Regions from separate parts of the Mesorhizobium sp. M7A.F.Ca.CA.002.09.1.1 genome, predicted to be linked through region 2. Evidence: riboswitches for the same ligand, from Rfam matches in the RefSeq annotation. Region 2 holds a riboswitch; the other holds the start of a gene.

Region 1 (3,400 bases), on a different contig from region 2:
CTCTCCTGACATGAATGCTGCCAAAACCCTGCTAGCATGGGTTGGAATCAGCCATTCGACCCTCGGTCAAAACACGTCAAAGTGATACCTGCATGAAGGAAAAGATCTCGCTCCCGATGGCCCGGCGCATCGCCCTTGCCGCCCAAGGGTTCCTCGATCCTCGCCCGACCGGCACGCCCGACCGCCGGCATTTTGCCCGCACGCTCTCCCGCACCGGCCTGTTGCAGATCGATTCCGTCAGCGCGGTGGTGCGCGCTCATTATATGCCGCTCTATTCGCGCCTTGGCCCCTACCCGTTCTCGCTGCTCGACAACGCGGCCGTGACGCGTAAGCGCACGGTTTTCGAATACTGGGCGCACGAGGCGTCCTTCCTGCCGGTCGAGACATACCCGCTGATGCGCTGGCGCATGCAGCGCGCCGAGCGGGGCGAGGAAATGTATCTGGGTCTCGCCAAATGGGGCCGCGAGCACGCCGCCTACATCGAAGAGATCTACCGCGAGGTCGCCGAGCGCGGCCCGATCGCCGCTTCCGCGCTGGAGGGCCAGAAAGGTTCGGGCGGCTGGTGGGGCTGGAGCGATGCCAAACACGCCTTCGAATGGCTGTTCTGGGCCGGCCGCATCACCACGGCGCACCGCCGCGGTTTCGAGCGCTTCTATGACCTGCCCGAGCGCGTGCTGCCGCAGGCGATCCTCGATCTGCCGGTGCCGACGCCTGAGGACGCGCACCGCGAATTGCTGCGCATTTCCGCCCGCGCCCACGGCGTGGCGACTTCAAGCGATTTGCGCGACTATTTCCGCCTGTCGCCGGCCGATATGAAAGGCCGGTTGGAGGAACTGGTTGAAACGGGCGAGTTGCTGCCGGTGCGTGTCGAAGGCTGGGACAAGCCGGCCTATCTTCACCGGGACGCCCGTCTGCCGCGCAAAGTCGAGGCCCGCGCCTTGCTGGCACCCTTCGATCCGGTCGTCTTCGAGCGCTCGCGCACCGAGCGGCTGTTCGATTTCCACTACCGCATCGAGATCTACACACCTGCCGACAAGCGGCAGTATGGCTATTATGTCCTGCCGTTCCTGCTCGGCGACAGGATCGTGGCACGCGTCGACCTCAAGGCCGATCGCCCGGCCAGCATACTGCGGGTCCATGCGGCCTATGCCGAGCCCGGTGCGCCGCCTGAAACCGCTGCGGAGCTGTTCGAGGAATTGAAGCAGATGCAAGGTTGGCTCGGGCTCGAACGCATCGAAGTGACGCCTGCCGGCGATTTGGGCGCGGCGCTGGCCGACATAGCCGTGTCGTAAGCTCGCGTTGACACCGCCGCCCGCAAAAGCCTAAATCCGGTTCCAGATGGTCCCTTGCCCGCAACGGCAAGGGCTAAGAGGGAATGCGGTGCGGGGCAAAATCCCAAATCCGCGGCTGTCCCCGCAACTGTAAGCGAAGAGCCAAGGCCGAAAACCACTGGGAATTCCCGGGAAGGCGGCTACCCAAGGCGATGACTCGCGAGCCAGGAGACCTGCCGTCTGCGACTGTAGAATCCGATCGCCCGGCGGGTTTCCGGGCAAGGAGCCCGATCTTTGGACCACGACAGCAGTTTTTCGGCTGGCACAGCGGATATTTCGTCCGGCCATGATGATGCCTTGGCCGGCGTCACCATCATCGTCTGCGGCTCCTGCCGCAATGAGACCGGCTCCGACGCTCATCCCCGCGCCGGCGAGTTGCTGACGGACGACACGCGCCGCGCCGCCGCTGGCGACGATATCCGCATCCGCAGCGTCGAATGCCTTGGCAATTGCAAGCGGCGCCTCAGCGCCGCGATCCTGCGCGACGGTTGCTGGAGCTATGTCTTCGGCGACCTGACCGCGACCAGCGGCGCCGACCTCGTGACAGGCGCAAAGCTCTTCGCCACCTCGAAAGATGGCCTGATCCCGTGGCGTGGCCGCCCCGATAGCCTCAAGCGCGGCCTCGTGGCCCGCATTCCACCCATCGACATGCTGAAGGATTGACCATGACCACTTCCGTATCCCGCGTTCCCTGCACCGTCGTCACTGGCTTCCTCGGCGCCGGCAAGACGACGCTGGTCCGCCATCTCCTGGAAAACGCCGGCGGCAAGCGCATCGCCATCATCGTCAACGAATTCGGCGACATCGGCATCGATGGCGAGATCCTCAAGGGATGCGGTATCGACACCTGCCCCGAGGAAAACATCGTCGAACTGGCCAATGGCTGTATCTGCTGCACTGTCGCCGACGACTTCGTCCCGGCGCTCGACCAAATCCTGTCGCTGACGCCGAGGGTCGACCATATCCTGATCGAAACCTCGGGCCTGGCACTGCCCAAGCCGCTGGTCCAGGCCTTTCAGTGGCCCAGCGTGAAAAGCCGGGTGACCGTCGATGGCGTCATCGCCGTGGTCGACGGACCGGCATTGGCCGAAGGCCGCGTCGCCAACGACATGGAGGCCCTCCAGGCGCAGCGCGCCGGGGACGAGACGCTCGACCACGACGATCCGGTGGAAGAAGTGTTCGAGGACCAGATCGCCTGCGCCGACCTGATCATCCTGTCGAAGAGCGACCTGATGGACGCCGCCGGCACCGCCCGCGCCAATGCCATCGTTGGCGAACACTCCGCCCGCGCAGTGAAGATCGTGCCGACCTCGCATGGCAAGGTCGATCCCTCCGTGCTGCTCGGGCTCGGTCTGGCCGTCGAGGACGACATCGAAAACCGCAAGTCCCATCATGACGGCGCATTCGACCACGAGCATGACGACTTCGACACGTTCATCGTCGACATTGCCTCGATCGCCAATCCGGACGAGCTGGCAAAGCGCGTCGCCACCGTCGCCGAAGAAGAGAACGTGCTGCGCGTAAAAGGCTTCGTCGAGGTCGGCGGCAAGCCGATGCGGCTCTTGCTGCAGGCCGTCGGGCCGCGCGTCAATCATTACTATGACCGCGCCTGGACCGCTGAGGATGACCGCCGCTCGCGCCTCGTCGTCATCGGCCTGAAAGGGCTGAACCGCCCGGCGATCGAGCGTATACTCGCCGGCTGATTTCGGACACGGATTGCGATGCACATCCTAACCACGACATCCGCCTCGCTCGACGACCTCGCCGAGCCGGTCGATCTGCGGCAGACGCCGGCGGATATCGTGGCCCTGTCCTTCACCGACAGCGACCTCGCCGGACTGGCGGCGGCGTGGAGGACCGATGCCGACCGCCTGCCCTCGATGCGGCTGGCCGCACTGCGCGACTTGCGCCATCCCATGTCCGTCGACCTCTGGGTCGACAGCGTCGCCCGCCATGCCAAGATCATCCTCGTGCGCATCCTCGGCGGCTACGACTGGTGGCGCTACGGCTGCGACCAGCTTGCCTCGACCGCCCGCGAACGCGGCATAAAACTGGCGCTGCTGCCCGGC
Region 2 (3,400 bases):
AACCCGACCGTCGTCAGCCATGTCGGCGGACGCAAGGCGACCGTGCCGATTGCGACGCCGGCTTCGGCAAAGGGCGCTGCGGTGAGCTTTGGCGTGCGGCCGGAGGACCTGATCATCGCCAGCGGCGCGGACTATCTGTTCGAGGGGACGGTCGACTATGTCGAGCAACTCGGCGAGGTGCAGCTTGTCTATGTCGACATCGGCCGCGCCGATCTGCCGCTGGTGACCAAGCTGCCCGGCAATGTCGAGGTCAAGCGCGGCTCGACATTGCGGCTGAGCGCCAATGGCGAGGACCTGCATATCTTCGACGCGGATGGACGTTCTTTCGCGTTGCATGAAGTGGAAGCAAAGGCGGCTTAACCGCAATTACCGTGTCAGGCACAAAAAAGAGCGGCGGGCCGGGCCCGCCGCTCTTTGACTTGGAGATCGACTTCGGTTGTTAGTTGTTGCCGAAGAGGTTGCGGTCGGCACCTTGCGGAGCAGACTTCTGGGTGGTGTCACCCGACGAGTTCAGCAGCTTGTAGACCGGCGAACCGGTGTTGCGTACCGAAGAGGTGCGCGTGCTGTCGACCGAAGTCGTGGCGGCAGGCTGATTGGCACCATTGGAGCCAAAATTGTCGCTGCCGGCGAAGGCACTGCCGGTGATGGCCAGAACGGCGGCGGCAGCAATAAGGATCTTGTTCATTTTAGTCTCCTGAATTCTGGATTTCGCCAGGACGGCAGACACAGCTGCCGTCGGTTGCGAAATTGGTTGTTAGCGACCGAAGAGGTTACGGTCGCTGCCCTGAGCGGGCGTCTGGGCAGCCGGTTCCGAGGTTTTGGTGGAAGCCGTGTACGACTGGTCCACAGCGGCGGCAGGCTGGTTGGGGCCGTTCGAACCGTAGTTGTCGCTGCCCGCGAAAGCGCTGCCGGTGATGGCCAGAACGGCGGCGGCAGCAATGAGGATCTTGTTCATCTTGAATACTCCTGAATGTCTGAATTTCGCCAGGGCGGCGGGCGAGCCCGCCGTCGACCGGGAAACTGGGAATCGGCTGTTAGTTGTTGCCGAAGAGGTTGCGGTCAGCACCCTGGGCAGGCGCCTGAGCAGCCGGTTCCGACTTCTTGGTCGAAGCGGTGTACGAGCTGTCGACAGCAGTGGCTGCCGCGGCGTTGGAACCGTAGTGGTCGCTACCAGCGAAGGCGCTGCCGGAAATGGCCAGAAGGGCTGCGGCAGTGAGAATGATCTTTTTCATTTTTGGTACTCCAGTATCGTCTTTTTTCCGTCCGTCTAGCGGCGTGTCTTGGAAATGAAATCGCGTCGTTCGGACAGCCCCGATGTGGGAGGGCAAGGTCGTCTTTTCCAATCACGAAGTTGTTCCGTGTGGACCATGAATCCACACCTTGAAATTGTGCCAACGGAATCTAGGGATGCATTTTTCTTCTTCATATCAGTGTGTTAGGTGTAGCCACCTGATGGATCACTGACTGTTTCAGAGGCCCAGCGTTCACACCGTCCTGCACGCACCGTCAACAGAAACGAACCGTTCGGTTCGATTTTAGGGCGAACTAATAGTCATTTTTCGAAACCATTAACCTTTTTTGACCCCCCGCGAAGGGTCGGATTCGGGAAGATCGCAGCCGGCAAATGGCCGCCCGGGAGGTGGGATCTCGGCCCGCGACGAGCTGCAGTAGCGTTTCGCATGCCGTGTCGCGCCGCATGGATACGATGTCGTTTTCATGCCGACGGCGCGCCCGCGATCGTGGTTAGATCATACCATCTCAGGTGCCGCTTCGTGACGACGAGGCGGAGAATTGGGAAGCCGGTCAGAATCCGGCGCTGCCCCCGCAACGGTGGTGGAGTTCAAGTCGCAACGGGAGACCACTGGGCAACCGCCTGGGAAGGTGTCGCGATGGTCCGCAAGGACAACTCCAGAGCCCGGAAACCAGCCCGAGATTTTTAGACTCGACTGATCGCGGTGGGCGGTCAAGAGGTGGATAGCGCATGTCCGGCACACAGCCGGCCTGCGCTTCAATCCTTCCTCCGTCACCACCAGTTCAGTCCTTAGGAACGAGGACAGGACATGGATATCCGCAACGACATGCTGAGGCTCCTGAAGGGGCGCCGGCAAGGCTTTTCGCTGGAGCAGCCCTTCTACACCGATCCGGACTACTTCAAGCTCGACATGGAGCTGATCTGGTATCGCGACTGGCTGTTCATCGGCCATGATTGCGAACTGCCGAAGCCGGGCAGCTACATCACCGTGCAGGTCGGCGATTATCCGGTCGTCCTTGTCCGCGACCAGCACGGCAAGATCAACGCCTTCCACAATTCCTGCCGCCATCGCGGCAGCCGCGTGTGCAACACGGAGAAGGGTACCGCGGCAAAGCTCGTCTGCCCGTATCATCAGTGGACCTACGAGCTGGACGGCCGCCTGCTGTTTGCCCGCCAGATGGCCGACGGTTTCGACAAGAGTGATTTCGGCCTGAAGCCGGTCGCCTGCGAGAGCGTCGGCGGCTACATCTTCATCTGCCTGGCCAAGGAACCGGCAGATTTCGCGCCGATGCGGGCGATGATCGAACCCTATCTTTTGCCGCACCGGCTGCGTGAAGCAAAGATCGCCTTCGAGAGCACGATCGTCGAGAAGGGCAACTGGAAGCTGGTCTGGGAAAACAACCGCGAGTGCTACCACTGCGCCGCCAATCATCCCGAGTTGTGCAAGACCTTCCCCGAGGCTCCAACCATAACCGGCGTCCATGGCGCCGACAGCGACCCTGAAATGGTCGCACACTGGGCCAGATGCGAGGCATCAGGCTTGCCGAGCAAATTCCGCATCGATCCGGCAGGGCAGTACCGCGCCACCCGCGCGCCGCTGCTGCGCGATGCCGTCAGCTACACCATGACGGGAAAACGGGCGGTCCAGAAGAACCTGTCCGACAGCGTTTCAACCGACCGCATCGGCTCCTTGCTGCTCTATCACTATCCGACGACCTGGAACCATATCCTCGGCGACCACGCCGTTACCTTCCGCGTGCTGCCGATCAGTGCCACGGAAACCGCAGTGACAACGAAATGGCTCGTCCACAAGGATGCGGTCGAAGGCGTCGACTACGACCTCGCTGAGCTCACCCATGTCTGGACCGAGACCAACGACCAGGACCGCCGCATCGTCGAGGAAAACGCCTTCGGCATCCTGTCGCCGGCCTATGAACCAGGCCCCTATTCGGAGCTGCATGAGGGCGGCGTGATCCAGTTCGTCGAGTGGTACGCGTCGTTCATCGGGCCGCGCCTTGCCGAAGGCGGCCGGCCGGCCCTGCGCAGCGTCGCCTAGCCCAGGGGACAAGAGGATGAATGCGATGACGGACCTTGGCCTCTATCGCCATCTCGACCAGATGACGCCCTGGAACGACAGGCTGCAGGTGC

Evidence for each region. A riboswitch is a leader RNA that binds a small molecule or an ion and turns the genes downstream of it on or off. The one in region 2 is predicted to bind cobalamin.
Region 1: it holds a riboswitch for cobalamin, as region 2 does, so the genes downstream of both, EN994_RS14725 (DUF1636 family protein) here and EN994_RS15380 (aromatic ring-hydroxylating dioxygenase subunit alpha) in region 2, are expected to answer to the same signal.

The regions. Positions count from the first base shown of each region.
Region 1 is NZ_RZRR01000291.1:1,877-5,276, reverse strand. It holds gene EN994_RS14730 (winged helix-turn-helix domain-containing protein) at 93-1,292, shown strand; cobalamin riboswitch at 1,323-1,527, shown strand; gene EN994_RS14725 (DUF1636 family protein) at 1,566-1,994, shown strand; gene cobW (cobalamin biosynthesis protein CobW) at 1,997-3,034, shown strand; partial or broken gene cobN (cobaltochelatase subunit CobN) at 3,053-3,400, shown strand, end outside.
Region 2 is NZ_RZRR01000309.1:2,137-5,536, forward strand. It holds gene ugpC (sn-glycerol-3-phosphate ABC transporter ATP-binding protein UgpC) at 1-360, shown strand, start outside; gene EN994_RS15365 (DUF680 domain-containing protein) at 440-685, opposite strand; gene EN994_RS15370 (DUF680 domain-containing protein) at 755-955, opposite strand; gene EN994_RS15375 (DUF680 domain-containing protein) at 1,035-1,232, opposite strand; cobalamin riboswitch at 1,744-1,946, shown strand; gene EN994_RS15380 (aromatic ring-hydroxylating dioxygenase subunit alpha) at 2,061-3,308, shown strand; partial or broken gene EN994_RS15385 (hybrid-cluster NAD(P)-dependent oxidoreductase) at 3,334-3,400, shown strand, end outside.